2 regions of the Limnohabitans sp. 2KL-27 genome follow, and region 1 is predicted to be linked to the other one. Evidence: predicted binding sites of a transcription regulator. Region 1 holds the regulator's gene; the other holds the start of a gene.
What was found. The regulator LexA, encoded in region 1, represses DNA repair genes until DNA is damaged. The targets are predictions, from matches to a motif close to ACTGTATNNNNATACAGT.

Region 1 (9,450 bases):
CTGAGCCGTTGGGCTTGGCGGTCTTGCTGCCGGGCCAGGCCTGCGCCCCATCGGGCGGCCACACCGTCCAGTTGCTGGGCCTGCCGGTCTTGCTGGCGCAGCAGGCCTCGGGTCAATCGGTGCTCCAACACGCTCAAAGCCTCAAGACCCACACCCCGATCGGTCGCAGCCATCTCGGCAGCGGCCGTGGGCGTTGGGGCTCGCACATCGGCCACAAAGTCAGCGATGGTGAAATCGGTCTCATGGCCCACGCCGCAAATGAGCGGCACAGGGCTTTGGGCGATCACGCGGGCCAGGTTTTCATCGTTGAATGACCACAGGTCTTCCATCGAGCCGCCCCCACGCACCAACAAAATCACGTCCACCGGGGGCGACAGCGGGTTGTCTTCGGCCGTGAGGGCATAGATGTTTTGCAAGGCCTGCACCAGCGTGGCGGCAGCGCCTGCGCCCTGCACCAAGGCCGGGGCCATCAACACGGGAATGTGCGGCACGCGCCGCTGTAAAGCGGTCACCACATCGTGCCAAGCGGCAGCGCCCAGCGAGGTCACGACCCCAATGGCTCGGGGCTGGGCGGGCAAGTCGCGTTTGTGGGCGGGGTCAAACAGGCCCTCGGCTTCGAGCTGGGCCTTGAGGCGCAAAAACTGCTCGAACAAAGCCCCCTGCCCGGCCCGCTCCATGGACTCGACGATCAACTGCAGATCGCCACGGGCCTCGTACACCCCCAAACGCCCCCGCACCTCGACCAGTTCACCGTCGAGCGGCGCAAAGTCCATCAAACTTGCGGCGCGCCGAAACATGGCGCAGCGGATCTGCCCGGTGTCGTCCTTGATCGAGAAATAACAATGCCCGCTGGCAGCGCGCGAGAAGCCCGACATCTCGCCGCGCACCGTGACCGGGTTGAACTGGGCGTCCAGCGTGTCAGCCATGGCGCGGCACAGCGCAGAAACTGTCCACGCACGCGGCTTCAAATCGTCATTCAAGGGCATGGCATTGAGGATTGATCAGCGTTGCAAAAGGGTTTCAGGCGGCAAACCCAGCACGGTTGCGGTCAAGTACTCCACAAACCAGGCGTGAGGCGGATTCGGGCGAAGGTCCGGCGCGCCGAAGAAGCAAAATTTTGCAAGTCATTGATTTCATGGGATATTTTAAAAATCACCGGTCAAATTTTGAAAAAATTCTATGTACCGGAGTATGCTGAAAATCAACAAGGTCAAAGTTCTTCACAAAGTTATCCACAGAAATGGAAGCCCGCCCACAGGACACGGGCATTGACCGATAATCAGGCGCTTTGATCACGAAAAACCGGGAAGGACTTTTCTTGCTGTCCATCATACAAGCCGCCGGCTGGCCCATCTGGCCCCTGATTTTGTGTTCCATTTTGGCCTTGGCGCTGATCCTGGAGCGCAGCTTGCAGCTGCAGGACGCCAAGGTCATGCCTGCCAACATCCTGAGCCAAACCATCGAGGCCACACAACGCGGTGTGCCCCTGCCCGAGATGATCCAGACCTTGGACCAAGCCGGGGCCATGGGCCCGGTGTTGGCCAGCGGGCTCCGCTGCTTGCAAGCGAACCCCAAAGCCACGTACGAAGACATCCAGGCCCATATGCAAATGGCGGGGCGCTTGGCAGCCCAAGGGCTGGAGCGCTTCTTGCCCGCGCTGGCCACCATCGCCTCGGCAGCACCGCTGCTGGGCTTGCTGGGTACGGTGGTGGGCATGATCGAGATTTTTGGGGCCCACACAGCCGCCAACAACCAGCCTGCCTTGTTGGCCCACGGCATTTCGGTCGCGCTGTACAACACGGCTTTTGGTTTGATCGTGGCGATTCCAGCCTTGATGTTTTGGCGCTACTTTCGCGCTGTGGTGGACCGCCATGTGCTGGCCATGGAAGTGGCGGCCGAGCGCTTTGCCCGCCACCTCAGCCGCACCAGCACCTGAAGGTTGCCTGTGAACTTCAAAACGCCACGTGCCGCCCCAGAGCCCGAGATCAACCTGGTCCCGTTCATTGACGTGCTCTTGGTGGTGCTGATCTTTTTGATGCTCACCACCACATGGTCGCGCCTGACCGAAATCCAACTGAACTTGCCCACGGCCGATGCCATCGCCTCCAGCCCAAAACCCCGCCAAATTGTGCTCACCATCACCTCTCAAGGGCATTACGCCATCAACAAATCCCCTGTCGGTGCCAGCTCGGTGGGCGCATTGGTGGCGGTACTCACCCCCCTGGCCGACAAAGACGCGATGCTGATCATCAGTGCAGATGCCTCCGCCTCGCACCAAAGCGTCATCCATGCCATGGAGGCGGCACGCCGCAGCGGATTGTCCAAAATCACCTTCGCCGCCCAGACGGCCGAAGTGCCAGGCTCTTGATCGGCATGGGCCTGTCCAAGTTCTTGCACCAAGCGCTGCCCCGACTATGGCAAGGGCGCGGCCCGGTGGCCTGGTCCTTGCGCCCAGTGGCGGCCATTTATGGCGCCTTGATAGCGATGCGACGCATGGCCTACGCCCGAGGCCTTTTCAACACCCGACGGGTTCCCGCCTTGGTCATCGTGGTGGGCAATGTGGTGGCAGGCGGTGCAGGCAAAACCCCCGTCACGATCGCCTTGGCCCAGCACTTGCAGGCCAGGGGCCTGCGGGTCGGGGTGATTTCTCGCGGACACGGACGCCAAACCCGTGACGCCCGTGCGGTGACTCACGACAGCCACCCGATGGATGTGGGCGACGAACCTTTGCTGATTCACCAAGCCACTGGGGTGCCCGTTTGGGTCGCCCGAGCCCGGGCCGATGCGGCACTGGGCTTGTTGCAAGCTCACCCGCAAGTGCAAGTGTTGCTTTGCGACGATGGCTTGCAGCACTTGGCCTTGGCCCGTGACCTCGAAATTTGTGTGATGGACGAACGCGGCGTAGGCAACGGCTGGTTGTTGCCGGCAGGTCCTCTGCGCGAAGCCTGGCCACGCAGGGTCGATTGGGTGCTGCACACAGGCCCAAGCCCCTCGGTCAGTGGGGCCGGGGACGAACAGGTACCGCATTTCCTGGCCACACGGCAGCTGGCGGACCACGCCATCACAGCCACGGGCCAGCGCATTGCCCTGAGCGAACTGATCAACCGTCCATTGCATGGGGTGGCCGGGCTGGCTCGGCCAGAGGCTTTTTTCCAGATGCTGCGCGAATCGGGTCTGAGCCTGAGCTCCACCACCGCCTTGCCCGATCACCACAGCTACCAAGACTGGCCAGCCCAACCGGAGCGCACCTGGCTGTGCACCGAAAAGGACGCCGCCAAACTCTGGCCCCATGAACCCAGTGCGCTGGCCGTGCCCTTGGTGGTCACGCCCGAAGAGGGTTTCTGGTCAGCGCTGGATGCGCGGCTGGACGCCCTCTTGCAACGCTGACCTGGCCCACCTGCGCCTCGCGGGCCTGCGGGCACAACTGATGCAGCAGCCAACGCATGATGCGCACGCACCCGCCCAGACCGGGGTCCCGTTATCATTGGCGGCATGGACACCAAATTGCTCGAACTGCTGGTTTGCCCGGTCACCAAAGGCCCACTCAACTTTGACCGCGAACGTCAAGAACTGCTCTCGCGCAGCGCACGCTTGGCTTATCCGGTGCGCAAAGGCATCCCCATCCTGCTGGAAAACGAAGCCCGCCCTTTGAGTGACGAAGAAATTGACCAACTGGCCGCCCTGCGGCCGGCGCTCTGAGTCCAGACCATGAACGTTGTTCCTGCGCCACAGGGCTTCACCGTGGTGATTCCTGCCCGCATGGCGTCCAGCCGTCTGCCCGACAAACCCCTGGCCGACATTGGCGGATTGCCCATGGTGGTGCGCGTGGCGCAGCGGGCGCTGCAGTCGCAGGCCAGCCAAGTTGTGGTGGCCGCCGATGACGAACGCATCGTGGCCGCTTGTGCGGCACACGGCGTGCAGGCGCTGTTGACGCGCCAAGACCATCTCAGTGGCAGCGACCGGCTGGCTCAAGCCTGCCAATTGCTGGGCCTGCCCAACGATGCGGTGGTGGTCAATGTGCAAGGCGATGAACCACTGATCCCGCCCGCGCTCATCAACGACGTGGCCCGCGTGCTGCGCGAGCGGCCCGACGCCAGCATGAGCACAGCTGCTCATGCGATCGCATCACTCGAAGAGTTCACCAATCCCAATGTGGTCAAAGTGGTCATGGACGCACGCCAGATGGCGCTTTATTTCAGCCGGGCCCCCATCGCCTGGTGGCGAGATGGCCAGTCGGACTCGGGTTTCAAGGCCCTGCCCAACCCAGCGCCCTTGCGCCACATTGGCATTTACGGTTACCGGGCTGGTTTTCTGGCGCTCTTTCCGACCTTGACGCCCGCACCCATTGAAACCATGGAATCACTGGAACAACTGCGTGCCCTGTGGCATGGCCACCGGATCGCGGTCCATGTGACCCGCGAGGCACCCGGCCCAGGCGTTGACACCCCCGAGGACCTGGCGCGTGTGCGCCAGCTGATCCCCTGAACGGCAAACCAGGGCTGACGCCGTAAGCCAACTTTGAGGCTGGCGTGATATTCTCAATAACAATCCGGCATCGGTCATGGAGCCCGACAAGCCGAAAAAATTTCAAACGATAAGGACATTCCCATGAGACTAATTCTGTTGGGCGCCCCCGGTGCTGGCAAAGGCACGCAAGCCACTTTCATCTGCCAGAAATACAACATTCCCCAAATCTCTACCGGCGACATGCTGCGCGCTGCCGTCAAGGCCGGCACCCCACTGGGTCTGCAAGCCAAAGCCGTCATGGAGTCAGGTGGTCTGGTCAGCGACGACCTGATCATCAACCTGGTCAAGGAGCGCATCGCCCAGGCCGACTGCGCCAACGGTTTCCTATTTGACGGCTTCCCCCGCACCATCCCCCAAGCCGATGCGATGAAGGCTGCCGGCGTCAAGCTCGACTACGTTCTTGAAATCGACGTCCCCTTTGACGCCATCATCGACCGCATGAGCGGCCGCCGCTCACACCCCGCCTCTGGCCGCACCTACCACGTCAAGTTCAATCCCCCCAAAGTAGCTGGCATGGACGACGTGACCGGCGAGCCCCTGGTGCAACGCGCTGATGACCAGGAAGAAACCGTCAAGAAGCGCCTGGATGTTTACAGCGCGCAAACCCGCCCACTGGTGGACTACTACTCCGGCTGGGCCCAGCAAGATCCCGCCGCCGCACCCCGCTACCGCGCCATCAGCGGCACGGGCAGCGTGGAAGACATCACCGCCCGTGCTTTCGAGGCGCTGGCGAGCTGATCCTTCACTCACGACACCAGCACAAAGCCCCGTCATGCGGGGCTTTGTGCTTTGCGGGGCCGATCAGCCCTGGCCCATCAAATCCAGCATCAAGCTCACCCGGGCCTTGAACGCATTGAGCCCTCTGGGCGACATTTGCAAATCGGGTTGCCCCACAACTTGACCTTCGGCGCAGCGGGAGGTCAGGCGCACACCGACGCCTTGATCCTGAGCTTCGACCAGCGCGGACATGAGACTTTGGTGCACCGTGCCATTGCCGGTGCCCGCCACCACCAGGCCCTTCACGCCAGCGGCCACCAGGGCACGCACCTGGCGGGCATCGGCTCCGGCATGGCTGAACAACACCTCGACCCAGGGCCAACCGGCAGCGGGCAGCTGCAAAGCCAAGTGGGCATGGGCATGCGCCACCGGCCAAGCGCCCGGGTCGGACCAACGCACATGGCCTTGCTCCACCCAGCCACGCGGGCCAGCCTCGCCTGAGCTGAAAGCGTCCAACCGGTAAGGATGGACTTTTTGCACGTCTCGGGCACTGTGGATCCGGCCGGCACAAACGGCCAGGACACCCCGTGCCATCGGGTCGCAGACCACGGCCATCGCGTCCAGCAGGTTTTGCGGGCCATCGGGCGCAAGGGCTGTGGCCGGCCGCATGGCACACGTGAGCACCACCGGTTTATGGGCGTGCAGCAGCATTTGCAAAAGCCACGCGGTTTCTTCGAGCGTGTCGGTGCCATGCGCGATGACGATGCCACCCACGTCAGCCTGCTCGAGCCAGTGGACACAACGCAGCGCGAGTGCCTGCCAAGTGGCGTGGTCCATGTCCTTGCTGTCCAACTGCGCCACTTGCTCGCACACCAACAAACCGCCCTGCAAAACCGCGTCCAACCCTGGCACCGCGTCCATCAATTGCTGCACCCCCAACTGCCCGGCGCTGTAAGACGTGTGGTCAGCAGCGCTGGCAGCCGTGCCGGCGATGGTGCCGCCTGTGCCCAAAACCACGACTTTCTGAATTTTTTTTGCGTCAACCACTTGCACAGCCTCAAAAACTGGTTAAAAATACAGTCACTGGATAGAACAACAGTTCCACCAGTCCCCCAAGGAGACCGCAATGACCGACAGCCCCAAACTCACCGCCCGGCAGCAGGAAATTCTGGAATTGATCCAGAACACCATCGCCAACACCGGTGCCCCCCCCACGCGTGCCGAAATCGCCAGCGTGCTGGGCTTCAAGTCGGCCAATGCGGCAGAAGAACACCTCAAGGCCTTGGCCCGCAAAGGCGCCATCGAGCTGGTCAGCGGCACTTCACGGGGCATTCGCCTCAAAGGCAGCAACCGCCACCCACTCCGGGCACCGTCCGATTTGTTCAGCCTCACCCTGCCCGGCTTGGGTCAATTGAGTTTGCCTCTGGTCGGTCGTGTCGCAGCAGGTTCACCCATTTTGGCTCAAGAGCACGTGGACAGAACCTACCAGATCGAAAGCAGCTTGTTTGCTGAGCAGCCCGACTACTTGTTGCGCGTTCGCGGCATGTCCATGCGAGACGCGGGCATCATGGACGGTGACCTGCTGGCCGTGAAATCCACCAAGGAAGTGCGCAACGGCCAGATCGTGGTGGCCCGACTCGGCGATGAAGTCACCGTCAAGCGGCTGCGCAAAACCAGCGGTGGCATCGAGCTCTTGCCCGAAAACCCCGACTACCCCACCATCGTGGTCAACCCCGAGGAGCCATTCGACATCGAAGGCTTGGCCGTGGGCCTGATCCGAAACACCCTTTTGATGTAACCCACCTGCTTGTTGCAGCAGGTGGCGGGCGCTGACGGCATGGTTCTGTCGGCCCTGATGCAACAAGCTCCTTCAGCAATCCTGCCTGTGTCCAACCTCCATGCTTTTGAAAGGTTTCACATGGGAATCGCTCTGCTTGCTTTTTCGGGTCTTTTTCAAGGCCTCTCCCGTCTCCACCGTGCGGCCCCCGCTGCGGCCAAATCCCAGCGCGGCAATGCCTATTTGCGGCCTGTCTGGGCCACCCGCCAGCCCGTCTGCGGACCGCTGGCATCAAGGACCACACCTCAGCCGCTGCGCGTTCAGCCTCTGACCACGCCCGCACTGCGTGTATTGCGGGTGGCCGAAAGCGATCAACGCGTCAAGGGTGCCGGTCGCATGGTGATTTCGGGACGCATGGCCGATGTCTGCGCCGAACTGGACCGCTTGGCGGCTCTCGAGGCCGCACAAGCCCGAATTTGAGCCGAAAAGCCACCCCGCTGACCTGAACAGGTCACCTCGTCAGGGCACAATGGAGGGATGAACATTGTGATCCTTGACGACTACCAAGATGCAGTGCGCAAACTCGACTGCGCAGTCAAACTCGAAAATTTCCCTGCCAAGGTCTATACCAACACCGTCAAAGGCATCGGGCAGTTGTCTGTGCGCTTGAAAGACGCAGACATCATTGTGCTGATTCGTGAACGCACCCATCTGACCCGGGCCTTGATCGAAAAACTGCCGCGCTTGAAGCTGATTGTCCAGACAGGCCGTGTCGGCGGACACATTGATTTGGCCGCCTGCACAGAGCGCGGGGTGGCCGTGGCCGAAGGTGTCGGCTCTCCGGTCGCGCCAGCCGAGCTGACCTGGGCCTTGATCATGGCTGCGACGCGTCGCCTGCCGCAGTACATCGGCAACCTCAAACACGGGGCCTGGCAGCAGTCAGGCTTGAAAGCGGGCTCCATGCCCGCCAACTTCGGACTGGGCACGGTGTTGCGCGGCAAGACGCTGGGCATCTGGGGTTACGGCCAGATTGGTCAGTTGGTGGCCGGCTACGGCAAAGCATTTGGCATGGATGTCATGGTTTGGGGCAGCGACGAGTCGCGCACCCTGGCCGTTCAGCATGGCCACCGTGCTGCCAGTAGCAGAGTGGCTTTTTTTGAAGCGTCCGATGTCGTCTCGATCCATTTGCGCTTCAACGAAGCCACCCAAGGCGTGGTCACCGGTGAGGACTTGGGTCGCATGAAACCCACAGCCTTGTTTGTGAACACCTCACGCGCCGAGTTGATCGAGCCCAACGCCCTGATCAGCGCCTTGAACCGGGGTCGGCCCGGCTTGGCCGCCATCGACGTCTTCGAATCCGAGCCGATTTTGCAAGGCTCGGCCTTGTTGCGTTTGGAAAACTGCATTTGTACGCCGCACATCGGCTATGTTGAAAAAAGCAGCTATGAACACTATTTCGGTGCCGCTTTCGACAACGTGGTGAATTTCATCAAGGGCACCCCCACCAACATCGTCAACCCGGGTGCACTGCAAGTGCGCCGCTGAGTCGCACCGTCCACCCGTGTTTAGCCTCTGAACTGAGGCGATAATCTTCGGTGTTTTGCTGTGCGCTGGGCCACAAGCCATGGGCCTTGGCCTTGGGTGCAACGGCTGTTTGTCGAGAAACCTCTCCTCCTGAAGACCTCATTTCATTTATGACTCTTGCATTTTCCAAAGTGGCCATCATCGGCGCCGGCGCCATGGGCCGCGGCATAGCCCAGATCGCAGCACAAGCGGGCAGCCAGGTCTGGCTGTACGACACCCAGCCCGAAGCGGTGGCCAAAGCGCGTGAGGCCGTGTTCCAACAATGGAACAAGCTCCAAGAAAAAGGCCGCCTGACCGCCGAAGCCGTGACCAGCCACAAAAGCCGCTTGCTCGGCGCTGCCAGCCTGCAAGAATTGGCCGATTGCGAACTGGTGGTCGAAGCCATCGTCGAAAAGCTGGAGGTCAAAAAAAGCCTGTTCACCGATCTGGAGAAAGTACTGGCCCCCACGGCTGTGCTGGTGACCAACACCTCATCGCTGTCGGTCACGGCCATTGCCGCCGCCTTGCAGCGTCCTGCCCAGTTTGCCGGCTACCACTTCTTCAATCCCGTGCCACTCATGAAAGTGGTCGAGGTGATCGCGGGCCTGAAAACCGACCCCGCCGTCTGCCAGCGCCTGTCCGAATTTGCGCGCCAAATGGGCCACACGCCCGTACAAGCGCAAGACACCCCCGGCTTCATCGTCAACCACGCAGGCCGCGGCTACAGCACCGAAGCGCTTCGCATCGTGAGCGAGGGCGTGGCCGATTTCGCCACGATTGACCGCATTCTGCGCGACCAGGTCGGCTTCAAACTCGGGCCTTTCGAGTTGTTTGACCTGACCGCGCTCGATGTCTCGCACCACGTC
Region 2 (9,450 bases), 510 kb from region 1:
ACCCGGCAGGTGCTGATCGCTTGCGACGCGGTGAAGAACGGCGTGGCCCGCTTGTCAGGTCTGGAAGCGCCCAAGTTTGAAGACACCGAAACCACGCTGGCCCAGCTGCAAGAACGCATCCAGAAGACCTTGGCCTTCATCGCCACCGTGCCCACCTCGGCGCTCGACGGCACCGAAGACAAGGAGATCACCTTTCCTGCCGGTCCAGGCAAAACCCGCACCCTCAAGGGCCAGGACTACCTGACAGGCTGGATGCTGCCCAATATGTACTTCCACATCACCACGGCTTACACGATCCTGCGCCACAACGGTGTGGAGGTGGGCAAGGCGGATTACCTGATGGGCGCGCAGGGCTGATTGAACATCACTCCACCCGCGTCACGCGGTTGGGCTTGAAGCCCAGATCGGCCACTTTGCCTTTTTTGGCGCGAGCGACCTTGGCGTTGTTCAGGCTGCGAATTTCCAGGGTTTCCTCGCGGTCCTTGCCACCCCGGCCAATGCCCGCGATCTTGACGCTGCGGGTGTAGGCCGCGGCGCCCGCCAAGCTGTCTTTGGCTTCGAGGTCGATGAGCATCAGGCCCCGGCCGCCTTTTTCCATGGTCTTGAGTTCGCCGATTTCAAAAGTCAGCACACGGCCGCCCGTGCTGGCGCAGCAGACGCTGGTGGCGCTGAGCAGGGGCTGTTTGTCCGCGGGCACGGTGGCGCTGGAGCCGCTCACGTGGCTGGGGGCGCAGACGGTTTCACCGTCACCCAGGCTGATGAAGGCTTTGCCCGCTTTGTTGCGCGAGACCATGTTTTCTACCGAGGCCATGAAACCGTAACCGCCAGAGCCGCTGAGCAGCAGCGTGGCGTGGGCCGGACCTGCAAAGTAGTGGGCAATTTGCGTGGTGGCTTCCAGCTCGATCAGTGTGGTCACCGGCTGGCCGTCACCCCGTGCGCCGGGCAAGGTGGCCACGGCCACGCTGTAAATGCGCCCATTGCTGCCGAAGATCAGCAGCGTGTCCACCGTGCGGCATTCGAAGGTGCCATACAGGCCGTCGCCCGCCTTGAAGGCGAAGCTGGTGGCGTCGTGGCCATGGCCGGTGCGGGCGCGCACCCAGCCTTTTTCCGACACCACCACCGTCACCGGCTCGTCCACCACCTTGACTTCGGCCACGGCTTTTTTCTCTTCCTGGATCAGGGTGCGGCGCGGGTCGGCAAAGGTCTTGGCATCGGCTTCGATCTCCTTGACCATCAGGCGGCGCAGCGCGGCGGGACTGCCCAGAATTTCTTCGAGCTTGCCCTGCTCACCGCGCAGTTCGCTCAGTTCTTGCTCGATCTTGATGGCCTCCAAACGGGCCAGTTGGCGCAGGCGGATTTCCAGGATGTCTTCGGCTTGGCGGTCGCTGAGCTTGAAGGCTTCGATCAGCGCGGGCTTGGGCTCGTCGCTGTGGCGGATGATGCGGATCACCTCGTCGATGTTCAGCAGCACCAGCTGACGGCCTTCCAGAATATGGATGCGGTCCAGCACCTTGTTCAAGCGGTGCTGGCTGCGGCGGGTGATGGTGGTCTGGCGGAAGCTGCTCCACTCCACCAACATCTGGCGCAGCGATTTCTGGATGGGCTTGCCGTCGATGCCGACCGAGGTCATGTTGATCGGGGCCGATGTTTCCAAGCTGGTGTGCGCCAGCAAGGCCGTGATGAGTTCACCCTGTTCGATGCGGCTGGTCTTGGGCTCGAACACCAGGCGCACGGCGGCGTCTTTGCTGGACTCGTCGCGCACCACATCGAGCACATTGAGGATGCTGGCTTTGAGCTGGACTTGGTCGGCGCTGAGCGCTTTTTTACCGGCTTTGACCTTGGGGTTGGTGAGCTCTTCGATCTCTTCGAGCACGCGCTGCGAGCTCACGCCTTGTGGCAACTCGGTCACCACCAGCTGCCACTGGCCACGGGCGAGCTCTTCGATCTTCCAGCGGGCGCGCACCTTCAGGCTGCCGCGACCGGTGCGGTAGGCGTCGGCGATGTCGCTGGCCGGGCTGATGATCTGGCCACCACCGGGGTAGTCCGGGCCGGGGACGATGGCCAGCAACTCGCTGTCGCTCAGCTTGTCGTTTTTGATCAGGGCCACGCAAGCGTCGGCCACTTCGCGCAGGTTGTGGCTGGGGATTTCGGTGGCCAGACCCACGGCGATGCCGCTGGCGCCATTGAGCAAGCTGAAAGGCAAGCGGGCGGGCAGCTGGCGGGGTTCCTCGGTGGAGCCGTCGTAGTTTGGGATGAAGTCCACCGTGCCCATGTCGATCTCATCCAGCAGCAAGCTGGTGATGCGCGACAAGCGTGCTTCGGTGTAACGCATGGCGGCTGCGCCATCGCCGTCGCGAGAGCCAAAGTTGCCCTGCCCATCGATCAGCGGGTAGCGCTGCGAAAAGTCTTGCGCCATGCGCACCAAGGCGTCATAAGCTGCTGTGTCACCGTGCGGGTGGTAACGGCCCAGCACATCGCCCACCACACGGGCGCTTTTGACAGGTTTGGCCGCGGTGTTGTTGTTCGGGCCGCTGTAGGACAAACCCATGCGGTCCATCGAATACAAAATGCGCCGCTGCACCGGCTTTTGACCGTCGCACACATCGGGCAAGGCACGGCCTTTGACAACAGACAGCGCGTATTCCAAATAAGCCCGTTGGGCGTAAGCGCCCAGGTGGTCACCTTCGGGGGCGGCACTGGGTTCGGGGGTCAACAAATCAGTGGTCATCAGGGTCTTTCTTGGCGGGCGCGTTCGAACAGGCGTCTTGCCGGATCAGGGCATTCGCCCGCAGGGGCGAGCTCCCACAGGGAATTGGTCACACGTCGATTTCGATGCTGTCGCCGTGCAGCTCCATCAGCTCTCGGCGGGCGGCGGCTTCGCCTTTGCCCATGAGCTGGGTCATCAGATTTTCAGTGCCCGCGTTGTCCAGCGGGCCCAGCGCGATCGGCAACAGGCGGCGCGTGTCGGGGTTGAGCGTGGTGTCCCACAGCTGCTCGGCGCTCATCTCGCCCAAACCCTTGAATCGGCTGATGCTCCAGCCACCTTCTTTGACGCCGTCCTTGCGCAGTTTGTCGATGATGGCGGTGAGCTCGCCTTCGTCCAGCGCATACGCTTTGGACGCGGGCTTTTTGCCGCGCGCCGGCGCATCCACGCGAAACAGCGGAGGGCGCGCCACATACAGGTGCCCCGCTTCGATCAGCTTGGGGAAGTGGCGGAAAAACAGCGTGAGCAACAGCACTTGGATGTGCGAGCCGTCTACATCGGCGTCCGACAAGATGCACACCTTGCCGTAGCGCAGGTTGCTCATGTCAGGCGAATCGTTGGGGCCGTGCGGGTCGACGCCAATGGCCACCGAGATGTCGTGGATTTCGTTGTTGGCAAACAAACGGTCGCGGTCCACTTCCCAAGTGTTGAGCACCTTGCCGCGCAGAGGCAAGATGGCCTGGCTTTCTTTGTTGCGGCCCATCTTGGCGCTGCCGCCGGCCGAGTCGCCCTCGACCAAGAACACCTCATTGTGCAGGATGTCTTTGCTCTCGCAATCGGTCAGCTTGCCGGGCAGCACGGCCACGCCCGAACTCTTGCGTTTTTCGACCTTCTGGCTGGCTTTTTGACGGGTTTGGGCGGCTTTGATGGCCAGCTCGGCGAGCTTTTTGCCGTAGTCCACATGCTCATTGAGCCAAAGCTCCAGGGCCGGGCGCACAAAGCTGGACACCAAACGCACCGCGTCGCGCGAATTCAGGCGCTCCTTGATCTGGCCCTGGAACTGCGGGTCGAGCACCTTGGCGCTCAGCACATAGCTGGCGCGGGCAAACACGTCCTCGGGCATGAGCTTGACGCCCTTGGGCAGAAGGCCATGCAACTCAATAAAGCTCTTGACGGCGGTGAACAGGCCGTCGCGCAGGCCGCTGTCGTGCGTACCGCCAGCGCTGGTGGGGATCAGGTTGACGTAACTCTCACGCACCGGTGCGCCATCTTCTGTGAAGGCCACAGCCCACGAAGCACCCTCGCCTTCGGCAAAGCTGTCGTGGTTGGCGTCGGCAAAGCCTTCGCCTTCAAACAAAGGGATGACCGGGTCGCCGTTCAGGGTCTGCGTCAGGTAATCGCGCAAACCCGCTTTGTATTGCCACTGCTGGGTTTCCTTGGTTTTTTCATTCACCAAGGTCACCGTCACGCCCGGCATGAGCACGGCTTTGCTGCGCAGCAGGTGCGTCAGCTCGTTCATGGGCAGGGCGCTGGATTCGAAGTATTTGGCGTCCGGCCAGGCGCGCACGGTGGTGCCTTGTTTGCGGTCGCCTTCGCCTGTCGCGCGCTTGACCAGCGGCTCGGTCACGTCGCCGCCCGAGAACACCAGCGTGGCCACTTGGCCTTCGCGGTAGCTGGTGGCCTCCAGGCGCTTGGAGAGTGCGTTGGTCACCGACACGCCCACGCCGTGCAGGCCGCCCGAGAAGCTGTAAGCCCCGCCTTGGCCCTTGTCGAACTTGCCACCCGCGTGCAATCGGGTGAACACCAACTCGATCACCGGGGCGTTTTCTTCGGGGTGCAGGCCAAAGGGAATGCCCCGGCCATCGTCTTCGATGCTGACCGAGCCATCCACGTGCAGGATGACTTTGATCTTTTTGCCGTGACCCGCAAGCGCCTCGTCGGCGGCGTTGTCCAACACTTCCTGAATGATGTGCAGGGGGTTGTCGGTGCGGGTGTACATGCCCGGGCGTTGCTTGACGGGCTCCAGGCCCTTCAGGACGCGGATCGAGCCTTCGGAATATTCGGGAGGGGTTTTGACGGGAGATTGGGTGGCCATGGTGGCGGATTGTAGTGGGATTTCGCACCGGATACTGGATACAAAAACAGTGCCTGGCATTGGCATGGCCTGTTGGCATCTGAGCGACCTCAGGCCCGCAGCACATTGGTTAAAGTCGGGGGATGCAACACAAACCCCTTTCCCTGACCCAGGTGCTGATTTGCGGCGCGGCCATCGTCACCCTGTCCATGGGCATTCGCCACGGCTTTGGTCTGTGGCTTCAGCCCATCACCCAAGCCCAAGGTTGGGGCCGCCAGGAATTCGCCTTTGCCATGGCCATCCAGAACTTGGCCTGGGGCTTCATGGGCATCTTTGCAGGCATGGTGGCCGACAAGTTCGGCGCTTTTCGCGTGATTGCATGGGGTGCCGTGATCTACGGTGTGGGCTTGCTGGGCATGGCCTGGGCCACCGACCCGTGGGTGTTTGCCCTGTTCACCGGCGTCATCATCGGCACGGCCCAAGCTGGAACGACCTACGCGGTCATTTACGGCGTGATTGGCCGCAACGTGCCTGCCGAACGCCGTTCGTGGGCCATGGGCGTGGCTGCGGCGGCCGGCAGTTTTGGCCAATTTTTGATGGTGCCCGTCGAGGGCCTGCTGATCAGCCAAATGGGCTGGCAAACCGCTTTGGTCATTTTGGCGGCGTCGGCGATGCTGATCATCCCTTTGGCTTGGGGCTTGCGTGAACCGGCCATGAATACCCCAGGCCAGGTCAAGCGTGACCAGACCATTGCTCAGGCTTTGAAGGAAGCATTCAAATACCCCAGTTTTCAGCTGCTGATGGCGGGTTATTTTGTGTGCGGTTTTCAGGTCGTGTTCATCGGCGTGCACATGCCCAGCTACCTGAAAGACCATGGCTTGGCCCCCCAGGTGGCCAGTTATGCGCTGGCCTTGATCGGCTTGTTCAATGTGTTTGGCACCTACATCGCCGGCACCTTGGGCCAAAAAATGGCCAAGAAAAAGATCTTGGCCTTCATTTACGCGGCCCGCTCGGTGGCCATTGTGTTGTTTTTGCTGGCGCCGCTCACCCCCACCAGTGTGTATCTGTTCTCTGCGGTGATGGGCTTGCTGTGGTTGTCCACCGTGCCGCCCACCAATGCGGCCGTGGCCCAGATTTTTGGCATCTCCCACCTGTCCATGCTCAGCGGTTTCATATTTTTCAGCCACCAGATTGGCTCCTTCATGGGCGTGTGGCTGGGCGGCTATCTGTATGACAAGACCGGCAGCTACGACATCGTCTGGTACTTGGCCATTGCACTGGGCGTGTTTGCCGCCCTGGTGAACCTGCCCGTACGTGAAAGCCCGATCCAACGCCCAACACCCCAAACTGCATGAGCGCCAACATGCCTGATAGCCCGACTGACTTCCCTCGTGGGGGCGAGCCCCTGCTCGCGAATGCAAGCCAAGCTTCACCCTATCGAGCCTCAACCATGAACCGTCCTTCGGCCGCAGGGGCGGCCTCCCACAGAGCATCCTACAAAAAGACGGGGCTGGGGATCACGGCAGCCCTGCTCCTGGCCACCCCGTTCTGGCTTTATGCCAAACCCGACGTGGTCGTCATGCTGGCCGAACAAATGTGGTCGTGCTTTTGACGGGTCTGGACAGAAAACATGCACGGTACCGAAAACCCCTCGGCCTGGCTTGAGCGCTGGGCCCATTTGATCGCTCCGAGCAGCCGCGTGCTCGATGTGGCGTGCGGTGCGGGACGCCACATGCGTTGGCTGGCAGCACAAGGCCACCGTGTGCAGGGTGTGGACCGCAACCCTGAAGCACTGGCCTTGGCCCAGGCTCACGGGGAGGTCACCTGCGCCGACATTGAAAACGGCCCCTGGCCCTTCACTGGGCAAACCTTCGGCTGCGTCCTGGTCACCCATTACCTGTGGCGACCGCTGATGCCCGTCATCCTGAACAGCGTGGCCCCGGGCGGCGTCTTGATCTACGAAACCTTTGCCGCCGGCAATGAAACAGTCGGCAAACCCTCTCGCCCCGACTTTTTGCTGCACACGGGTGAACTGCTCACGGCGACCACAGGTCTGCGCACCGTGGCTTACGAAGATGGTTTTGAGTCATCGCCAGACCGGTTTGTGCAACGCATTGCGGCCGTCCGGCCCCTGACATCGGGCGACGCACAGCGCTGGTCTTTGCGCCCTGACTGAGACAAGGCTGGCTTTCACCGGCCCCGCCGGGTGAAATTCCACCGTCCACGAGTTCAGCAAGCGGTCTGCAATCGTTAGAATGGGTTTTTTCTGTTCAGAAACACCGGACATGACCACCGAATTTCGCCCCATCCGAGGCAGCATTCCTGCCCTGATCACCCCCATGCTCGAAGACGGCAAAGTGGATTACCCCACCTTGCGAAAACTGATCGACTGGCATGTGGCCGAAGGCACCGATGCCATCGTGGTGGTGGGCACATCGGGCGAATCGCCCACTGTGACCGTGGACGAGCACTGCGAAATCATCCGTGTCTCGGTCGAACAAGCGGCCAAACGCATCCCCATCATTGCCGGTTGTGGCGCGAACTCCACTGCCGAAGCGATCAATCTGGCCAAATTTGCACAAAAAGTCGGCGCTGACGCCCAGCTGCAAGTGGTTCCGTACTACAACAAACCCACCCAAGAAGGCCTTTACCAGCACTTCAAAGCCATTGCCGAGGCCGTGCCGACGCTGCCCGTGATTCTGTACAACGTGCCAGGCCGCACCGTGGCCGATCTTCAACACGAGACCGTGCTGCGCCTGGCCCAAGTCCCAGGCATCATCGGCATCAAGGAAGCCACCAGCAACATCGAGCGCGCCCAGTGGCTCATCCGTGACGTCCCCAAAGAATTTGCGGTATTTTCAGGCGATGATGCAACGGCTGTGGCCCTGATGCTGTGCGGCGGAGCCGGCAACATCAGCGTGACCGCCAACGTGGCGCCGCGGCTCATGCATGAACTGTGCATGGCAGCAACCCGTGGCGACGTCAAAGAAGCCATGCGCATCCAGTTCCAGCTGATGCCCATGCACAAAAATCTGTTTGTCGAAGCCAACCCCATTCCCGTGAAATGGGCCATGCAGCGCATGGGCCTGAGCGGCCCCACCTTGCGCTTGCCGATGACCGAATTGTCCGCGTCGCAACAACCTGTTGTCGAGGCCGCACTCCAGGCCAGTGGCCTGATTTGATTTCCACCTAAGGATTGCCTGTGAAATTGCCCCTTTTCTCGACGTCTTGCCAAACTGTCCAACGCACGGCCCTGGTTGCGGCCTTGGCCATTTCGGTCAGTGCTTGCTCCATTCTGGAAGAAGACAAGGTGGACTACAAAAGCGCGGCCAAGGCGCCCACACTGGAGATCCCACCCGACCTGAGCCAGCTGCGCCGAGACTCCCGCTACGCGATGGAGAGCAACTCCGCTACAGCTTCCGGCTTCCAAAGCGCCGGTGCACGCGTGGCCGATGCCGGCACCGCCGCGAACAGCTTGGGCGATGTGCGCCTAGAGCGCCAAGGCAACCAGCGCTGGCTGGTGGTCGCACGCCCGGCCGACAAGGTGTGGGAGCCTTTGAAGGAATTTTGGACCAGCAATGGCTTTGTCCTGACCACCGATTCCCCGGATGTGGGGATCATGGAAACCGACTGGGCTGAGAACCGCGCCAAAATTCCCCAAGACCTGATTCGCCGGACCTTGGGCAAGATGCTCGACTCCTTGTATTCAACGGGTGAGCGTGACAAATTCCGCACCCGCGTGGAGCGCAATGCACAAGGTGGCGTTGAGATTTACATCACCCACCGGGGCATGGCCGAGAACTACACCAGCTCACAAAAAGAACAGACCATCTGGCAACCCCGCGCCAGCGATCCCGAACTCGAAATCGAGTTTCTGCGTCGCCTGATGGTGAAACTGGGCGCTTCCCCCGAAGCCGCCAAAACAGCCGCCGCCGGTGCAACACCTGTCCAAGCGGCCACCGTCACCACCCTGGATGGACAAGCCACCATCCAAATCAATGACACACTGGACCGCGCTTGGCGGCGTACCGGCGTGGCGCTGGACCGCACCGGCTTCACAGTGGAAGACCGCGACCGCAGCAAAGGGGTCTATTTCGTTCGCTATGTGACGCCCGGCACCACCGGCGACCAGGAGCCCGGCTTTTTGGCCCGCATGTTCAGCAGCAAGAAAGAACAAGTGGCCTTGTCACGCTACCGAATCGCTTTGACCGACAATGGCAGCACCAGCTTTGTGCGTGTGCAAAATGCCAACGGTCAGCCTGAGACCTCGGGCAATGCCGAGCGCATCCTGAAGTTGTTGGCCAACGAACTGCGCTGAGGGCGCCCTGACCGGCGGCGGGCTGACCCGAGCCCGCTGTCACAACAGGTCGGCAAAAGCCCATAAAAAAACCCCGCATGGCGGGGTTTTTTATATGCGTCCCCGGCGCAAGCCGGGAATGCAGCCATTCATTACTTGGCAGCAGATGCGTCAGCAGCTGGAGCGGCAGCAGGTGCAGCAGAAGCGTCAGCAGCAGGTGCAGCTGGAGCAGCCACAGGAGCTGGAGCAGCAGGAGCAGCGGCTTCTTCTTTTTTGCCGCAAGCGGACAGAGCAGCAGCAGCGATGATGGCGGCCAAAACGAGGGACTTGTTCATGATGATTTTTCCTTATGGGGTTAAAACAATTTCCGGAAAT

Region 2: LHAB_RS10225 (DNA topoisomerase IV subunit B) is a predicted target of LexA. The motif match lies at 4,833-4,850, and genes of this name have one in related genera.

Annotation. Positions count from the first base shown of each region.
Region 1 covers NZ_CXOP01000002.1:2,041,844-2,051,293, forward strand. The annotation lists gene xseA (exodeoxyribonuclease VII large subunit) at 1-986, opposite strand, end outside; gene LHAB_RS14705 (hypothetical protein) at 1,008-1,292, shown strand; gene LHAB_RS12625 (MotA/TolQ/ExbB proton channel family protein) at 1,319-1,936, shown strand; gene LHAB_RS12630 (ExbD/TolR family protein) at 1,946-2,368, shown strand; gene lpxK (tetraacyldisaccharide 4'-kinase) at 2,374-3,387, shown strand; gene LHAB_RS12640 (Trm112 family protein) at 3,493-3,699, shown strand; gene kdsB (3-deoxy-manno-octulosonate cytidylyltransferase) at 3,709-4,485, shown strand; gene adk (adenylate kinase) at 4,609-5,265, shown strand; gene LHAB_RS12655 (asparaginase) at 5,329-6,297, opposite strand; gene lexA (transcriptional repressor LexA) at 6,371-7,042, shown strand; gene LHAB_RS12665 (hypothetical protein) at 7,163-7,501, shown strand; gene LHAB_RS12670 (D-2-hydroxyacid dehydrogenase family protein) at 7,559-8,566, shown strand; gene LHAB_RS12675 (3-hydroxyacyl-CoA dehydrogenase) at 8,716-9,450, shown strand, end outside.
Region 2 covers NZ_CXOP01000002.1:1,529,036-1,538,485, reverse strand. The annotation lists gene LHAB_RS10235 (DUF1993 domain-containing protein) at 1-357, shown strand, start outside; gene parC (DNA topoisomerase IV subunit A) at 365-2,728, opposite strand; gene LHAB_RS10225 (DNA topoisomerase IV subunit B) at 2,817-4,799, opposite strand; gene LHAB_RS10220 (MFS transporter) at 4,922-6,133, shown strand; gene LHAB_RS14680 (hypothetical protein) at 6,229-6,390, shown strand; gene LHAB_RS10215 (class I SAM-dependent methyltransferase) at 6,409-6,954, shown strand; gene dapA (4-hydroxy-tetrahydrodipicolinate synthase) at 7,064-7,960, shown strand; gene bamC (outer membrane protein assembly factor BamC) at 7,987-9,096, shown strand; gene LHAB_RS10200 (hypothetical protein) at 9,228-9,410, opposite strand.